DNA from 4 places in the Rhizobium sp. BR 317 genome. Region 1 is predicted to be linked to each of the others. Evidence: predicted binding sites of a transcription regulator. Region 1 holds the regulator's gene; each other region holds the start of a gene.

The links. The regulator PhoB, encoded in region 1, activates phosphate uptake and scavenging genes when phosphate is short. The targets are predictions, from matches to a motif close to TGTCATNNANCTGTCAT.
Region 2: a site for PhoB is predicted at 1,926-1,942, ahead of QD357_RS12145 (phospholipase C). Genes of this name have one in related genera too.
Region 3: a site for PhoB is predicted at 2,357-2,373, ahead of QD357_RS02825 (LTA synthase family protein). Genes of this name have one in related genera too.
Region 4: a site for PhoB is predicted at 2,426-2,442, ahead of QD357_RS15595 (DUF47 family protein). Genes of this name have one in related genera too.

What each region holds. Positions count from the first base shown of each region.
Region 1 covers NZ_JARWLB010000007.1:125,739-130,248, reverse strand. The annotation lists gene pstA (phosphate ABC transporter permease PstA) at 1-106, shown strand, start outside; gene pstB (phosphate ABC transporter ATP-binding protein PstB) at 121-936, shown strand; gene phoU (phosphate signaling complex protein PhoU) at 989-1,702, shown strand; gene phoB (phosphate regulon transcriptional regulator PhoB) at 1,735-2,418, shown strand; gene QD357_RS13350 (GcrA family cell cycle regulator) at 2,507-3,031, opposite strand; gene QD357_RS13345 (aspartate aminotransferase family protein) at 3,457-4,510, shown strand, end outside.
Region 2 covers NZ_JARWLB010000006.1:197,147-201,656, forward strand. The annotation lists gene QD357_RS12140 (cytochrome-c peroxidase) at 1-183, opposite strand, end outside; gene QD357_RS12145 (phospholipase C) at 206-1,834, opposite strand; gene cysE (serine O-acetyltransferase) at 2,318-3,133, opposite strand; gene QD357_RS12155 (WD40 repeat domain-containing protein) at 3,150-4,139, opposite strand; gene QD357_RS12160 (CobW family GTP-binding protein) at 4,139-4,510, opposite strand, start outside.
Region 3 covers NZ_JARWLB010000002.1:50,811-55,320, reverse strand. The annotation lists gene QD357_RS02830 (DUF1003 domain-containing protein) at 1-312, opposite strand, end outside; gene QD357_RS02825 (LTA synthase family protein) at 394-2,322, opposite strand; gene QD357_RS02820 (NAD+ synthase) at 2,511-4,190, shown strand; gene QD357_RS02815 (TolB family protein) at 4,221-4,510, shown strand, end outside.
Region 4 covers NZ_JARWLB010000008.1:266,507-271,016, forward strand. The annotation lists partial or broken gene QD357_RS15585 (methyl-accepting chemotaxis protein) at 1-529, shown strand, start outside; gene QD357_RS15590 (anion permease) at 656-1,675, opposite strand; gene QD357_RS15595 (DUF47 family protein) at 1,675-2,316, opposite strand; partial or broken gene QD357_RS15600 (ISKra4 family transposase) at 2,491-3,930, opposite strand; gene QD357_RS15605 (DUF5615 family PIN-like protein) at 3,920-4,210, opposite strand; partial or broken gene QD357_RS15610 (DUF433 domain-containing protein) at 4,207-4,500, opposite strand.

The sequences.
Region 1 (4,510 bases):
TTTTGTAGAAAGAACCTCCGGGGCCATCATCGTCCTGCTCTTCTTCCTCGTTGCGATGAACATCGGCGCCATCCTGCTGCGCCGTCGCTTTGAGCGGCGCTGGTGACAGGAGGCGATGGAATGAACATGATGACGGAAGCCGCGAGCGAAAAAGCACTGGCCAGGAAGATGATGACGATCCCCTATAAGATGATCGGCCAGGCTGTCTCGGTCTATTACGGCGACAAGCGTGCGCTGTTCGATGTCGACCTGAACATCCGCGCCAACACGGTCACCGCGCTGATCGGTCCTTCCGGCTGCGGCAAGTCCACTTTCCTGCGTTGCCTCAATCGCATGAACGATACGATCGACACCTGCCGCGTCACCGGCAAGATCACGCTCGACGATCAGGATATATACGACAACAGCATCGACGTTGTTGAGCTGCGCGCCCGCGTCGGAATGGTGTTCCAGAAGCCCAATCCGTTCCCGAAGTCGATATACGAGAATGTCGCCTATGGCCCGCGTATCCATGGCCTGCATCGGTCCAAGACCGATCTCGACCATATCGTCGAAACCAGCCTTCAGAAGGCCGGGCTGTGGGGCGAGGTGAAGGACCGGCTTTTTGAGGCAGGGACCAGCCTCTCCGGCGGCCAGCAGCAGCGCCTTTGCATCGCCCGTGCCGTCGCTGTCAGTCCGGAGGTCATTCTCATGGACGAGCCGTGTTCGGCGCTCGATCCGATTGCCACCGCCAAAGTCGAGGAACTCATTCATGAGCTTCGGGAAAACTTCACGATCGTCATCGTGACGCATTCCATGCAGCAAGCAGCCCGCGTTTCGCAGCGTACCGCAATGTTTCATCTCGGCCATCTGGTCGAGGAGAACGATACCGATAAGATGTTCACCAATCCCGATGATTTCCGCACGCAGGATTACATCATGGGCCGTTTTGGCTGATGATGCTCCCCCGCGCGGTTCCCTTCGCACCTTTCACCTTGAGGATAGAAAAATGGTCTCTACACACATTCTCTCTGCTTATGACGAGGACCTGAAGTTCCTGACGCGCCGCATTTCCGAAATGGGCGGCCTGGCGGAGCAGATGGTCAGCGACAGCGTCCGCGCGCTGGTCAACGGCGATGCCGCTCTGGCGCAGAAGGTCATCTCCGACGACGTCATTCTCGACCACGCCGAGCGCGAAGTCGGCGACAAGGCGATCGTCACCATCGCCCGCCGCCAGCCGATGGCTGCCGACCTTCGTGAAATCATGGGCTCCATCCGCATCGCTTCCGATCTGGAACGCGTTGGCGATCTCGGCAAGAACACCGCAAAGCGCGTCATCGCCGTGCAGGGCACCGGCGTTCCGCGGCGTCTCGCCCGCGGCATCGAACACCTCTCCGAACTGGCGCTCGTCCAGCTCAAGGAAGTGCTCGACGTCTACTCGACCCGTTCGCCCGACAAGGCCGTGTCGATCCGCGAGCGCGATGAGGAAATCGACGCCATGTACACCTCGCTCTTCCGCGAGATGCTGACCTACATGATGGAAGATCCGCGCAACATCACCACCTGCACGCATCTTCTTTTCTGCGCCAAGAACATCGAGCGCATCGGCGACCATGCCACCAACATCGCCGAGACGATCTATTACATGGCGACCGGTGCCCAGCCCGAAGGCGAGCGCCCGAAGGACGATACCGCCAACACCGTCGGTGCAGTGACGGAATAAAGTAGACGCCAAGAGAAGGAGACCAGAGGCGCATGGTTCCGAGAGTAGCTGTTGTAGAAGACGAGGAAGCGCTAAGCGTTCTGCTGCGCTATAATCTCGAGGCGGAAGGCTTCGAGGTCGACACTATCCTGAGAGGCGACGAAGCCGAGCTGCGCCTCCAGGAGCGCATCCCCGATCTTCTGATCCTCGATTGGATGCTCCCMGGCGTGTCCGGCATCGAGCTCTGCCGTCGGCTGCGTATGCGGCCGGAGACGGAGCGCCTGCCGATCATCATGCTCACCGCTCGCGGCGAGGAAAGCGAGCGCGTGCGCGGCCTTTCCACCGGCGCGGACKACTATGTCGTCAAGCCGTTCTCGACGCCGGAGCTGATGGCCCGCGTCAAGGCAATGCTGCGCCGAGCCCGCCCGGAGGTTCTGTCCACGGTCCTGCGCTGTGGCGATATCGAACTGGACCGCGAGACCCATCGCGTCCACCGCAAGAGCCGTGAAGTGCGGTTGGGGCCGACGGAATTCCGCCTGCTGGAATTCCTGATGTCATCGCCCGGCCGTGTCTTCTCGCGCTCTCAGTTGCTCGACGGCGTGTGGGGGCACGATATCTATGTCGACGAACGCACCGTCGACGTGCATGTCGGCCGTCTGCGCAAAGCGCTGAATTTCTCCAATATGCAGGATGTCATCCGCACCGTTCGCGGCGCGGGTTATTCTATGGAGGCCTGATCGGGGAAACCCGGCGGGCCGTCCTCCAACATGGCGGCGGAAACAGAAAACGGGCCTTTCGGCCCGTTTTTCATATGGTTGATATGGCTCAGTGTGCCGCCCGGCGCCGCTCATGCACGGGCTGGTAAGCCAGCCGCTGGTGGTAGGTGCAGTAGGGCGAGGAGTCCGGGCTGTCGTTGCCGCAGAAGTGAAAATCATCCTTCAGCGGGTCGCCGACCGGCCACTTGCAGGTGCGTTCGGTGAGTTCCGTCAGGCCGAGGCGGCGCGAGATCGGAACGACCACATTGGTGGCCGGGCGATATTCGATCTCGTGGACCGTATCGATCTCGACCTCTTCCTTGAGCATCGTCGCACCCTGCTGGCGGGTAACCGTGCGGGTTGCAACGCGCGAGGCGTAATTCGGCGCCCGTGGGGCCGAGGTATTGCGCTTCGGCGCTCGAGCTGCGGTTGCTGCGCCACCGGCCTTCGCTCGGCCTGGCAGGCTCAAGCGATGCACTTTGCCGATGACGGCATTACGGCTGACACCACCGAGCTGTGCCGCGATCTGGCTGGCGCTCAAACCTTCGGACCACAGCTTTTTCAGCTTCTCGACGCGTTCGTCTGTCCAATTCATGCCCTGTCTCCGCTGTCGCGTTTCTGATGGCAGAATCCCTCACCATTGCCTCGCATTGGGTCGAGGCGTGAAACGCTTTAAAATTGTGGTGACTAGTTCCGCCGCATGCAGTCTAGTAATTGGTTTTTAACCTAGTGTGAGGCTGACTCCGTGACAAGAGTCGCGGGATTCTTGAGGAATCGATTTCGAGGTTTTCCCCAACTTGCTATACGTGAGTGGCATTTATGCAATATAACTTGTCGAAGAGATGGCCTCCCTCCGGAGGCGCTCTGCCGCACCTGCTAAATCGCCAGTTTTGTTGACATCGCAGTGCAAAACATCAATAGTGCTCAGGCCGCCGAAAGGCGGCATTTTTGATTTTCCGGGGCCCGTTTCACACGAAGGAAACGACAGGCCCTAAAGGTTGTGATCGAGGAGAATGCGCCATGGCTGAAACCGCGCCGCTTTATGACACCTACATGCGTGCTCCGCTGCGGTTCGAGCGAGGCGAGGGCGTGTGGCTGATCACGGAGACCGGCGAGCGCTACCTCGATTTTGCCGCCGGCGTTGCGGTGAATTCGCTTGGCCACGCTCATCCCCATCTGGTTGCAGAGTTGAAGTCGCAGGCTGACAAGGTCTGGCACCTGTCCAACCTCTATGAGGTGCCGGGCCAGGAGAAATTGTCGAAGCGGCTGACGGACGCCACCTTCGCCGACAAGGTGTTCTTCACCAATTCCGGAGCCGAGGCTCTGGAATGCGCCATCAAGACGGCGCGTCGCTACCAGTTCTTCAAGGGGCATCCCGACAGATACCATATCATCACCTTCGAAGGCGCCTTCCATGGCCGCACGATCGCGACGATCGCTGCCGGCGGCCAGGAGAAATACCTGGAAGGTTTCGGCCCGAAGGCCCCCGGCTTCGACCAGGTGCCTTTCGGCGATCTCGACGCCGTGCGTGCCGAGATTACCGGTGCTACGGCTGCGATCCTGATCGAGCCGGTGCAGGGCGAGGGCGGTATCCGCCCGGCGACCAACGAGTTCCTGCGCGGCCTGCGTCAGATCTGCGACGAGCATGGCCTGCTTCTGGTCCTCGACGAGGTTCAGAGTGGCGTCGGTCGCACCGGCAAGCTCTTCGCCCATGAATGGGCCGGCATCACGCCGGATATCATGGCTGTCGCCAAGGGCATCGGCGGTGGCTTTCCGCTCGGCGCCTGCCTTGCGACCGCGGAGGCGGCCTCGGGCATGAAGGCGGGCACGCATGGCTCGACCTATGGCGGCAATCCGCTCGCCATGGCGGTCGGCAACGCCGTGCTCGATGTCGTGCTGTCGGATGGCTTCCTGCAGCATGTGCGCGATGTGGCCTTGGTCTTCCGCCAGGGTCTGGCCTCGCTCAAGGATCGTTTTCCGGATATTATCGAGGATGTCCGCGGCGAGGGGCTGCTGCTCGGCATCAAGGCTGCCATTCCGCAGTCGGATCTACTGCAGGCGATCCGCGCCGAAC
Region 2 (4,510 bases), on a different contig from region 1:
CGATGGATCGAAGAACAGCTTCTTGCCGAGCTGAGCAACGGCGCTCAGCGAAGCCGGATCGTCATAGGTATTTGCGGCGACGGCATTGGCGGCGGGTTCGCTCGCCAAGCCGATGGTCGCCCCCGCGAGCGAGACGCTCGCGAGTGCGATCAGGGGAAGGAAATGGTGCTTCTTCAAGGACATCGTCCATCCCCTCGTTCTTGGCTTAGGAAGCGCTGTTGCCGGTCTTCGTGTCGAGGATCAACTTCTGCGCATCGCCCTTCGACCAATCGAACATGTTGTTCAGCGAGCCGGAAATCGCATCGAACGAGCCGCCACCGAGGCGTTCGCCGGCCATCCAGTTGTCTTCAATGAAGCGCATGACGGAGGTCTGGTCGGTCAAGGTGTGGTCGACGAAGTTGACCTTGGAGTAGGGCGAGATCACCAGCAGCGGCTGGCGCGTGCCGTAGCCGCAGCGGCCCTGGGCCGGCTGTCCGTTGACGCCCGGCAGCGGCGTACCGGTGGAGCAACCGTCGCCGTTCAGCACGTCATAACCCTTGACGCCAATCTTCGACGGATTGACGACAGCGTGGGCGTGGTCATACCAGCCGTCGGAATCGTCGTAGAGCACGATGATGGCAGTGTCCTTCCAATCCGGCGAATTCTGAACGGTATTGACCACCTGGGTCACGAATTCCTGCTCGTCGAGCGGATCGGAATAGCCGGCATGACCGTCCTGATAGGCAGGTGCCTTCAGGAAGCTGACGGTCGGCATGTTGCCGTTCTTCAGCGCCGCATAGAAGTCCGTCATGTCGTACTGGTGGTTGGCCGCATCAGTGCTGCCGATCGCAGCAACCGAGGACGGACGCGCATGCGTCGGGTTTGCGGTCGAGGCGTAGTACTGGAACGGCTGGTGATGCGGGATATAGTCAACGCTGTTGACCTGGGTGACTGTCGAGGTCGTTGCGCGTTTGCAGCCCGTCGTGCCGTCGGCATTGGTCACCGTCAGATCGAAGCCGCCTTCGAAGAAGCCCCAGGTGATGTTGTGTTCGTTCAGCATGTCGCCGATGTTCTTGCCGTACATCAGCCCCGTCTGGCCGACCGAGCAGACGTCGCCAGTCGGATCGAAGTCGCTGATGACAGTCCAGCCGCCATTGCCGTCAGGCACGATACGGCCCTTGGAATAGGTGCCGTCCTTCTCCAGCGTATAGCCGGGCGGCAGGATGGCGCCGTTGGTCTGGCCGGAGATGAGGTTCAGCGCGCCGGGGGTCGACGGGCCGAAATTGGTGGAGAAGGAATTGTCGTTCAGGGCATAGTGCTGAGCGTAGTTCCAGAGCGCCGTGACGGTGTTGCCGTCATAATAGCCCATGACCTGGCCCTTGGTGCCGAAAGCGCCGGCAGCACCCTTGGTGCCCCTGCCGGTATTGGCCGGGAACAGGTCCATCGCGAAGTTGTTGTAAGCGGCTTGCTCGGCGGTATAGCCGTGGTTCTGCGACTGGGTTGCTGCCTGCGTGCGATCGAGGCGGAAAGGAGCGGCAGCATCGGCGCKGTTCGCCGCATTCGTCTTGTTTGGATTGTTGTCGAGAAGACCGGCATTGGCGAGCGTGTTGATATCGGTCGGCGTGTTATCCGCGGCCTTGAATGCCGGCTCACCATCGACGTTTGCGGCCTTGGGGTAGGTCGCGAAATAATGGTCGAAGGAAACGTTTTCCTGGAAGACGACGACCAGATGCTTGATCGGCATCGCGGTATTGGTTGGCGGGGCCTTATCGGCAGCGCCGGCGGTGGAACAGAGCGAAATCAGGGTAAGCGCGCTGCCGGCGGCAAGGGCGGCGCGACGCGAAAGACGGATCATTGTCATATCCTCTCGAGTGGGGGTCCGTGCCTCGACGCTTAAAATGCGCCGCGCCGAGGCGGAAAGAACCATTTCGAGCTATCAACGGAGCATGACAGTTCCATGAAGGATAGGGCGAGGGGATTCCGCTTTTGTCGAACATGGCGGCGGGCGACAAAAGGCTGATTCTGCAGCGAGGGCCAATGACCAACGGAGAGCGCCCGTCGGGAAACGCGGCGATGCTACCTTATGTCACGGGCTAAAGGTGAGCTCCTTCATCCGCCCTCGTGGTTCGAGACGGCCCTATGGGCCTCCTCACCATGAGGGCTCCTCCTCCCGCTCCGCCGCTCAAGCAGCTCAGTGCTTGAGACAGAGAAAGCCATTTGATTTTCAAATACTGGCGCTCATTCCGTCCTCATGGTGAGGTGCACTGACGCCGGAGCGTAGCGATGGCGGCAGGGCCTCGAACCACGAGGGTCGGCCACGAGGCCGCGGCGCGTTCAACTAGATGTTCTGATCCATCGTCTCGGCCGGAATTTCGTCGGCGCGGTGGATGCGGACGACCGTGGCTGGTACGCCGGCGACGGTGCAATGGGCCGGAACCGGCTTCACCACGACGCTACCAGCCGCAACCTTGCTGAAGGCGCCGACTTCAATGTTGCCGAGGATTTTTGCGCCGGCGCCGATCATGACGCCGTGGCGGATCTTCMGATGCCGGTCGCCGGTTTCCTTGCCGGTGCCTCCGAGCGTGACATTCTGCAGAATGGAGACTTCATCTTCGATGACGGCAGTCTCGCCGATGACGATGCCGGAACCGTGATCGAGCATGATGGACGAGCCGATCCTTGCCGCCGGATGAATATCCGGGCCGAAGACCAGCGAGGCCAGGTTGGAAAGCCAACTGGCGATTTCCGGCCGGCCTTCCGTCCAGAGCGCATGGGCGATGCGATGGGTCTGCAGGGCGTGGAACCCCTTGAGGTTCAACAGCGCATGCAAATAGGTCGTGCAGGCGGGATCGCGGGTACGGACGGCGACGAGGTCGGCCTCCGTTGCCTGCAGGATCGCGATATGCCGCGTCAGCACCTCATGAAACAAGGCGAAGAGATCGTCGGTTTCGATCTTGGCGACGGAAAGCCGGGCGACCAACACATTGGCGAGGCTTTCGGCATCCGACTGCGTTGCGATGATCTGCGCCGCGAGCAGCGGGCGCAGGGTCGGTTCGCGGCCGGCGAGATCGGCGGCCTCGTGGCGGATCACGTCCCATACGCTGCCGGCTAGGGCAGCGCGATGTTCGGCGATTGCCGTTCCTGTCTGGGACATGGCCATGTCTTTCTCGTCAAGCGGAAACGTCAACCACGCCGCAATCGCCGGCCTCGGAGGCAAAGGCGAGCAGCTTGCCGGATTTGCTCCAGCTCATGGAGGTGATCGCACCTTTGCCTGGGCGGCGCAAGAGCGCTTCCTTGGAGTCGCCGATGCGCACCGCAAGGATCATGCCGTCAATGAAGCCGATCGCCAGGATGTCTTCCACCGGATGAAACTTGACCGACGTCGCCATGATGTTGCCACGGGTGCCGAGTTCCAGCGGTGCCTTGCCCATCGGGCCATCTTTGCCCTGAAACGGCCAGACGATTGCCGCCGGTGCGCCGGAGGAGGCGAGCCACTTGCCCTTGTTGGACCAGGAGAGCGATTTCACCTTGGCGGGATAGCCGGTCATGCGCATGTGCCGGGCTTCGGCGCCGGGCTTCGCGTCCATCTTCCAGCCGTGAAGGGCGTTTTCCTGCATGCTGGTGACGACGAATTGACCGTCGGGAGAGAAGGTGACGCCGGTATGGGCGCCCTTCCACTCCAGATTGACCGGCTGCGCGGCCATGCCGACCCAATGCAGCGACACGCCGTTATAGCGCGCGACAGCGATACGCAGGCCCTTCGGCGCGAAGGCGATGCCTTCGACGGTGCGCTCCTCGGTAAATTCCTTGATGGAGCCATCTGCCAGCCGCACGAAGCTGCTTTTCCCGTAGGCGTAGGCAACAGCGCCCTGCGGACCGGCGGCGACCTGGGTGATCCATTTGCGCGGAGCTTCGGCAAGCACGGTAACGCCACCATCCGCGGCAATCCGGAGAACCTTGCCYTCCTCACCGCCGGAAATCAGGCTGTCGCTGTGGGGATCGCGAATGCAGGTGAGCATGCCCTGATGGGCTTCGGTCACCTTCTCGCCGCCTTCCAGGCGATGAATCGCGCCGGCGGCGCTGGCGAAGAAGGGGGTATCACCTAAAAATTCGACGGCCAGAACGTGGCCGTCGATATCAAGCGGAGCAACAGTCGGCATCAGGCGGCCGCCTCGCAGGCCTTGAAGCTGTTTTCCAGCTTTTCCCGGTCGAGTTCGCGGCCGATGAAGACCAGGCGGCTCTCATGCTTTTCGCCATCCTTCCAAGGGCGCTGGTGATCACCTTCGATGATCATGTGCACGCCCTGGACAACATAGCGCTCCGCATCTCCCTTGAAGGCGATAATGCCCTTGAGGCGCAGAATGTTCGGGCCGTCCGTTTGCGTGACCTTCTGGATCCAGGGGAAGAAGCGCTCCGGGTTCATCTCACCGCCGCGCAACGAGACCGACTGTACGGTCACGTCGTGTATTGGCGACGGGGCGTGGTGATGGTGGTCGTGATCATGATCATGGTGGTGATGATCGTGATCGTG
Region 3 (4,510 bases), on a different contig from region 1:
GGAGAGGACGAGGTTGAGGAAGATGAAGGGGTAGGGGTCGAAGGCGCGGGTCATGAGCACGATGGTGTTGACGACGCACCAGACGACGAGGAAGGCGAGGAACGCCAGAATGAAGGACCAGGAGCCGCCCACGCGTGCAATACCGTCTGCGAGGCGTTCGCCGGTGGATGCCTCGGCTGAAAAGGCGGCGTTGATATCGGTGGAAACGATTTTCCGCTCATGCGCCTTTTTCAATACGCGTTTTTCGATCTCGCCGAGCTCCTCGGCCGTCTTGTCGAAATGCTGATGAACGAAATTGGGTAGATTATACATGGGAACACTCCGAAGACTTGGTCAATTTGGCCGCAAGTATTCGACTGCCCGCAGGAAATGCAATGCAAAAAGGGTCGCAGTCTAGCTGCTTTGGTCTGCCAGCAAGACATGCGACGGGAAGAACCGGTCGAGCCCATATTCGTGTCCGAACATCGCGTCATGCTGTAGATAGCGATACTCGCGCATCAGCGGATCGAGATTTTGCTCCTTGCGAGCCCAATCCGGAAAAGCCTGATTGTCGCGCGTCGCCAATTGGTAACGGTCGACGATGGTGTATTTCTTCTGCAGGCGGCCGAGAAAGCCGGTGTAGAACGGGTGCTCGTAGCCGGCGGTCTTGAGGATGTGATAGGGCAGTTGCGACGGGCTGATCGTCCCGACATCCTTGCGCACGCCCTTTTTGCTCGACCAGATGACCAGTGGCGTTTCGTGCTCACGCTTCATGATGTCGAGTGGCGCTTTTCGGGTCGCCACCTGCTCGGGCATGTAATTCGTATCCGGATAGACCGTGCCAAGCGGCGGCAGGTGATCGCCCCAGAGGACGATGATGGTCTCACGGTCGCGCTTAGACGCCCAATCCATCAGCATTTTCAAGCTCTGGTCGGCTTCCCGCACGCCTTGCGTATAGGTCGCAAGCGTGTCTCGATCGGCGTCGCTCAGATCGCCTTTGATATCGACCGTGTTTTCCGCATAGCGATGCGGTTCGTACGGGCCGTGGCCCTGTAGTGTGACGGCGAAGAAGAAGAACGGCCGCTCCATGGCATCGCCCTCGCGCATGATCTCCTTCATCAGCGAGTCGTCGGAGGCGAAAAGGCCGCGCTTCTCCATGGGTGGCATGGTCTCCTCGGTGCGGAACTCCTCGAAACCGAAAGCCTTGTAGACTTCGTTGCGGTTCCAGAACCAGCCGCTGAATGGATGGATGGAACGCGCGGCATAGCCTTCGCCGCGAAAGAAGGTGGCCAGCGACGGCATCGGCCGGCGGACATATTGCTGATAGGGGATGCTGCCATAGGGCAGGAAAGCGTTGGAGAAGCCGGTCAGAGCTTCGAACTCGACATTGGCGGTMATGCCGCCGAATTCGGGGGAGAAGACATAGCCCGACTGCGCCACGCGGATGTTCGGCATGGGGTCGGGCGTAAAGGTCAGACCGGAAAGCCTGGTCGGGTCCCAGAAAGACTCGCTCATCAGCATGATGATGTCAGGTTTTTCGCGTGGGCCGGAAAGATAGCCATAGTTGCGGGCAGGTATGGCATCGATCACATTTTGCCCATAGCCCGCAGGCGCTTTGACGTCGGCCATCGGCAGGTTCAGCGAGAAGGCGATGATGAAGCCGTTGTAACCGTAGTTTTCCTTCTGATCCCAGACGATGGGGATGATGCGCAGCTTTTCCCTGATGAAGGAATTTTGCGTCGGATCCATCTGCGAGACGAAGACGGCCATGAATGGCAGGCAGACGGACAGCCGCGCGATCCTTGCATTGCGCGAAAGCGCTGTCGCATGTCGCCAAGTATAGCGCCAGAGAAGGGCGAGTCCGACGATCGAGGCGATAATCCCGAGAGCGACGGCAACCGCCGTCCACGGCCGCTCGCGCACGATCACCGGCATGAGTTCCAGGATCTGATGCGCAAAAAGGAAGTCCGAAGGATAGAGCGGATCGGAAAGATAATGCTGCTTCTGATTGGAGATAAAGGCCGGAACCAGGACGAGGGGCACAACCAACAAGATCGATTGGTGCGCCCGGCCGAACATGGCGTCAAGCACCAGCATCAGCAACATGACGATGCCGACCGTGGTGAAGCCGGGATGGATCGGCGACATGAAATAGTCGGGGAGATCCGTCAGCTCACCGCGCGCGACCCATTCGACCACGACGATGGTGGAAAGTGCGAGCAGGAAGGTCAGAATAAGGCTGAGAAGCTGACGTAAAGCCGTCTGTTGTCGGCTCGCGGCACCAAGCTTTTGTAGAGGGGCAAATCTGCCTGCCAACGCAGAACTGGGGACCAGCGCGACCAAAGGTCTCTCCAATTTAATAAAACCTTTATATAATTGTCACCTCTCTGTCATGAACGGCAGGTGAACCGCAAGGCTCCCTTAGTATTTTTCGGTGGTAAAATACGTCCTTTGCGAGCACCGCGATCTTTGACACATGGAGAGGGCGGAAGGCGGTTGCGGAACGGGGTTGCGCTCGCTAAATATATGGCATGACAGAACAAAGCCCCATCACCCAGACCATCCGCATCGCTGTCGCCCAGCTTAACCCGACGGTCGGCGATGTCTCCGGCAACCTTGCAAAAGCGCGGGAAGCGCGGGCTGAGGCGGCGCGCGAGGGCGCTCAGCTTGTGCTGCTGACGGAGCTGTTCATCTCCGGTTATCCGCCGGAGGATCTGGTGTTGAAACCGGCCTTTATCCGCGCCTGCCGGAAGGCTGTGGAGAGCCTTGCGGCCGATACCGCCGATGGCGGGCCGGGCGTCGTCATCGGCTTTCCGCGTCAGGACGAGACCGGTCGCTACAATTCGGTGGCCGTGCTCGATGGCGGCAAGATTATCTTCGTCAGGGACAAGGTTGATCTGCCGAACTATGGCGAGTTCGATGAGAAGCGGGTCTTCGACGAAGGGACCATTGCGGGACCGGTTAATTTTCGCGGCGTTCGCATCGGTATTCCCATTTGCGAGGAGATCTGGAACGATCTCGGCATCTGCGAAACGCTGGCTGAAAGCGGAGCGGAAATTCTTCTCGTTCCGAATGGCTCTCCCTATTATCGCGGCAAGGTCGATGTCCGTCATCAGGTTGCGCTACGGCAGGTGATCGAGTCAGGCCTGCCGCTCATCTTTGCCGCCCAGGTTGGCGGTCAAGACGAACTGGTTTTCGACGGCGCAAGCTTCGGCTTCAACGCTGACAAGTCCTTGGCCTTCCAGATGAGCCAGTTCGAAACCGCATTGGCGGTGACGACCTGGAAGAAGAACGGCAATGGCTGGCACTGCGCCGAAGGCCCGATGGCCCATATTCCGGAGGGTGAGGAGGCGGATTACCGCGCCTGCCTGCTGGGCTTCCGCGACTACGTGAACAAGAACGGCTTCAAATCGGTCGTGCTTGGCCTTTCCGGCGGCATCGACTCGGCGATCTGCGCCGCCATCGCCGTCGACGCACTCGGCGAAGAGCGGGTGCGCACCGTTATGCTGCCTTACCGTTATACCTCGCAGGATTCGCTGAAGGATGCGGCCGATTGTGCCAAGGCGCTCGGCTGCCGCTACGACATCGTGCCGATCGAGGAGCCGGTGACCGGCTTCACCTCAGCGCTTTCGGATCTGTTCGAAGGCACCGACAGCGGCATCACCGAGGAAAATCTGCAGAGCCGTGCCCGCGGCACCATTCTCATGGCGATTTCCAACAAGTTCGGCTCGATGGTGGTGACCACGGGCAACAAGTCGGAAATGTCGGTCGGCTATGCCACGCTCTATGGCGACATGAACGGCGGCTTCAATCCGATCAAGGACCTCTACAAGATGCAGGTCTATGCGCTGTCGCGCTGGCGCAATCTGCATGTGCCGCCGGGCGCGCTTGGCCCATCGGGTGAGGTGATCCCGTTCAACATCATCGACAAGGCGCCGTCCGCCGAGCTGCGGCCTAACCAGACGGACCAGGATTCGCTGCCACCCTATCCGGTGCTCGACGATATTCTGGAATGCCTGGTGGAAAAGGAGATGGCGGTCGAGGAGATCGTTGCGCGTGGGCATGATGTTGCCACTGTCCATCGCGTCGAGCATCTGCTCTATCTCGCCGAATACAAGCGCCGCCAGTCGGCGCCAGGCGTGAAGATTACCAAGAAGAATTTCGGTCGCGATCGACGCTATCCGATCACCAACCGGTTCCGCGATCGTTGATCGCTACGCCCCGCGGCAAGTGGAGAGCCAATGCGCAGTTCGGTCGAGATCTACAACATCCGTACCGGTGAAAGCCGGGTCGTCTGGCAGACTGAGCGGCTGGTCGAGGCGCCGAATTTTTCGCCGGATGGGCGCTATCTGCTGCTGAATGGCGATGGCCTGCTTTATCGGCTCGCGCTCGATGGCAAGGCCGAGGCCGTTCAAGTCGATACCGGTTTTGCGACGCTCTGCAACAACGACCATGGCATATCGCCCGACGGTTCGCTGATCGCCATTTCCGACAAGACGGAACATGGCAAGTCCTGCATCTATGTCCTGCC
Region 4 (4,510 bases), on a different contig from region 1:
TGAAGCCGGCAAGGGCTTTGCCGTCGTGGCACAGGAAGTGCGTGAACTCGCGCAACGTTCAGCCAACGCGGCCAAGGTCATCAAGGCGCTGGTCACCCGCTCCAGCACAGAGGTCCAGTCCGGGGTGAAGCTGGTGACGGCGACCGGCGAAGCGCTTGGGCAGATCCAGGGCCATGTTGTCAAGGTCGACGAGCATGTGCGTTCGATTGCAAAGGCGGCAAAAGAGCAGTCGACCGGTCTCTCGGAGGTCAGCACCGCCGTCAATCAAATGGATCAGGTCACGCAGCAGAACGCGGCAATGGTCGAGGAATCGACGGCCGCCACCAACCGCCTTGCTGACGAGGCGGCCAATCTTGCCCGGCTGATCGCCCGCTTCAAACTGGATGCCACACAGATGGCGCCACGCGCTGTCACCCCCCAGAATAAACCGGTCGCCTCGCCGGCGCGTGCGCTCAGCCAGAAGCTCGCGGGCGCCTTTGGCGGACGCGCTGCAACCGGGACTGCCGCTTCGTCATGGGAGGAGTTTTGAGAAAGCGTTGACGCTCGCCTGGCAATCAATGCGAGGGCAACTCTTTCATCGGGACCGACGTGCCTGTCCTCATCCCAGCAAATCTGGTTGCCGATAGCGATGCGTTGCCGGACCGCCCGACCCGGATCAAAGAAAAAAGAACTGGTCCACGGCCGTTACCAGCCAAAACGACAGTGCCGAAATGATCGCCGCCGCCGGCAGGGTAACAACCCAGGCGACGACGATATTGCCCGCCAAACCCCATCGCACTGCTGACACGCGCTTTGCGGCGCCGACGCCGATGATGGCGCCGGTGATGGTGTGGGTGGTTGAAACGGGTATGCCGAGCCACGTGGCACCGAAGAGCGTCAAAGCGCCGCCCGTTTCGGCGCAGAAACCTTGCATCGGGTTTAGTTTGGTGATCTTCGAGCCCATCGTATGAACGATGCGCCAGCCGCCCAACAACGTGCCAAGGGCCATTGCAGCCTGGCAGGAAAGCACTACCCAGAGTGGCACATGAAAGCTGCCGCCGCCGTAGCCCTGCGAATAGAGAAGCACAGCAATGATGCCCATGGTCTTCTGGGCATCATTGCCCCCGTGGCCGAGCGAATACAGGGACGCTGACACAAATTGCAGGAAGCGAAACGATCGATCGACCGCGAACGGCGTCTGGCGGATGAATATCCATGTCACCGCCAGGATGAGAAATAGCGCCAAAAGGAAGCCGATCATCGGTGACAAGACGATCGCTGACGCGGTCTTTAGCAGGCCGTTCCAGACGATCGAACTAAGTCCGGTTTTGGCGAGACCCGCTCCGACCAAGCCGCCGACCAGAGCATGCGAGGAACTGGAGGGAATGCCAAATATCCAAGTGACGACGTTCCAAACGATGGCGCCAATCAAAGCTGCGAAGATCACCTGCGGTGTGACGATCGCCGGATCGATGATGCCGGTGCCGAGCGTTTCGGCCACGTGGAGGCCAAAGAACAGGAAGGCAATGAAATTGAAGAAGGCTGCCCAGAAGACAGCGTATTGTGGCCTCAGAACCCGCGTCGATACGATTGTTGCAATCGAATTGGCCGCATCATGCAGGCCATTGAGAAAATCGAACAGCAAGGCGACTGCGATCAGGCCGACGAGAAGCGGAAAGGCGAGGGTGGCATCCATCAGACATTCTCGATCACAATACCGCTGATCTCGTTGGCGACATCCTCGAAACGGTCGACCACCTTTTCCAGCTCGCCGTAGATCTGACTGCCGATCATATACGCCATCGGATTATTAGCGCCGTGCCGTCGAAACAGATCTTTGAGCCCCCGATCGTGAAGCTCGTCGGATCGGCCCTCAACACGGGTCACCTGCTCGACGATCACCGAAAGTCGCGGTGCGTTGGCGTTAATGCGATCAAGCAATGGGATTGCCTCGGCAATAAGATTGGCGGCTTCGACGACCGTCTTGCCCATCTCCTGCATGCCGAGATCAAAGCTACCCTGCTCAAAGAGACGGATAGTCTTCACCGTCTTGTGCATCATGTCGATCGCATCATCCATGGATTGGATGAGGTCCTTGATGTCTCCGCGATCGAAAGGGGTGATGAAGCTTCGCCGCACGGCCAGCATGACTTCGTGGGTGATATTGTCCGCCTGGTCTTCCAGTCGCACGATCGCTTCGCATTGCTGCTCGACCTCTATTCCCGACAGCAACCTATCTAGTGCTTGTGCGGCGCCGACGATCGTCTTGGAATGTTGTTCGAAGAGGTCGAAAAACCGGTCCTCGCGTGGCATCAACCTTCGAAACCAACCCAGCATAAGCACCTCGCGATTTTTGGTGTGCGTAAAAAAAACGATGTCGGCCGTTATCCGGGACACCGTGTCGTAACCATTATCTGCTTGAGGAGATAGGGCCGAATTTCGGTTTATGACAGATTTGTGACGGGTGAGGGTGTGCGCGTAACGCCTGTGAGACCGGTAATTTCACTGGGGTTAAACTGCACGCAGGAGGGGCGGTTTTGGTTTGAAGAGTGGTGGCAAGTTCGCTTCAGGCTGTCGGAAAGGTGCCCGCAATCGATCGCGAAGTTCACCATTTGCCTCCGCAGTTCGAACCTGCATGAGCATATTCGCGCCGTGGAGCGATCACCGCATCTGCTGCTTCTTCACCATCCGCTTGCCGACGAGGGAATTCACTGTCGACTCGGCGAGAGTTGTGGCGACGCGAAGCCCAGCTCGGTGACGCTTTCCATAGTCGACAATCGCACCACAGTTCGAGCGGATATAGGTGAGGAGTTGAACGCCGAGGCTGTGCAGCCGTGCGATCGAGAACTCGCTTACTTGCCGTGATCCCTGCAGCTGCGCCAGGAGCCGCTCCAGATCCCGGATCGCGCGATCCACGCGGCCGTGCCACAAGCGCCATTTCACAGCTCTGATATCTCTGTCGATGGTTGGAAGCGCTTCAATGGGGCTGGGCTGCGATCGCGCGATGTGATCGGCAATCTGCTGCATGGGCTGGATCTTCATGGCGATGTGGAACCAGTCGATGATATGGGTCGTAGGTTTCGGCATGGCACGGGGCACCCGCTTGAGAACTTCTGCGCCGTCCGAAATCACCGTCACATCGCCAAAGCCGCGATATCCGACTCCTTCAAGCGCGTGGAGGGCGCGATCGCGAATTGCTTGCTGGGCGGTGCTGCCGGCGACGAAATAGCGGCCACCTGGTTCGCCTCGTCCTCCGCGACCGCATCGGGCAACGACGAGCTCGAAGTTTCGCGCTGCATTGGGCTCGGCGCTGCGAACATGAGCGGTATCGATGCTGATGACGAATTCCTTGCGACGATCGCCGGGAAGCTGCATCTCAAGCTGGCGACGGTCATCCGTCTGAGCTCTCGCCTTCCATGTTTCCCGTTCAATCAGGTCGTTGAGCCGTTCGCCGATCCTGATGGTCCGCTTGCGTACGGTCGCGTATGTCTCTGTGGGTTCAATCGGCAGGAACTCGGCCAGCACTTTGGCTGCCTGCCGGTAGGGCATCATGCTTCCCAAACGGGCTGTCAGCTCCATCAGTTCGGGCATCGCTCGATCGGGGCAGATTTCCTTCAGCGGCGCGAAGGCGCCGTCCATGCCCGGAAAGCAATCCGTGCACAACATCCAGCGAGGATTGCGGACCTCCACAGTGCCGAAGACGGTTCGGATCCGGCGTCATGTGTAGTCCTTGACCGACCGGAACGCGTGGCAGTCCGGGCAAACCCGACGGAAGAGGGAGTAGGTCTCAGCCTCATGGGCTCCGACTGCGCTTTGCAGCGCCGTCATAATTGTCTTGCCGTCCTCAATCGACAGACCAATGTCGCCGTCAAACAGACGCTCCCAACTCTTGTCGATACGAACCGCCTTTCGGCAAACATCACCGAACTCGTTCTTCCCCTTAATCGTGATCCTGCAGTATGAGGGCAAACAATTCTCGTTGCAGCACAGGCAGTGCCTGCGGGACGATAATCACCAGACCCGCATGCAGCTCTTCTTTGGCATAGAGCTTCCGGAAGTCGCGGGCGTGGTTCGTCACGAACGTGAAATCTTCCTCGATGATCCGAGGCATCAGGTCCCAATCGGTCTCGCCACTCAGTCCCAGCCAGTTCACATGGAAACAATCGTGACCGTGCTCTTGAGCCACGGCCACGAGAGACGTGTGAAGGCATTCATCGATAAGAAACTTCACGAGGTTGAGCCAGACGTCTTGGGGACGTTCTCGTTGCGAAGGACCAGGCGCTTCACGGATTTCACCTTCAGGCCCTGCTCTGAAAGCTTCCTCGGACGTCCTCTGGCGGGATGGGCCGCAACCCAGATCTCGGCAAGTTCCACCATGCGCTCGGTGAGCGAAGGATAGCCCTCAACGATTTCCGCTGTACTTGCGCCTTGGGTCTTCATCGCGGCAATCGTTCGCACAGGAACACGGGTTCGCTTGAATACCGGCTCGCCACCCACGACCCCTTTCACGCTTTCAATCATTCGTTCTGTT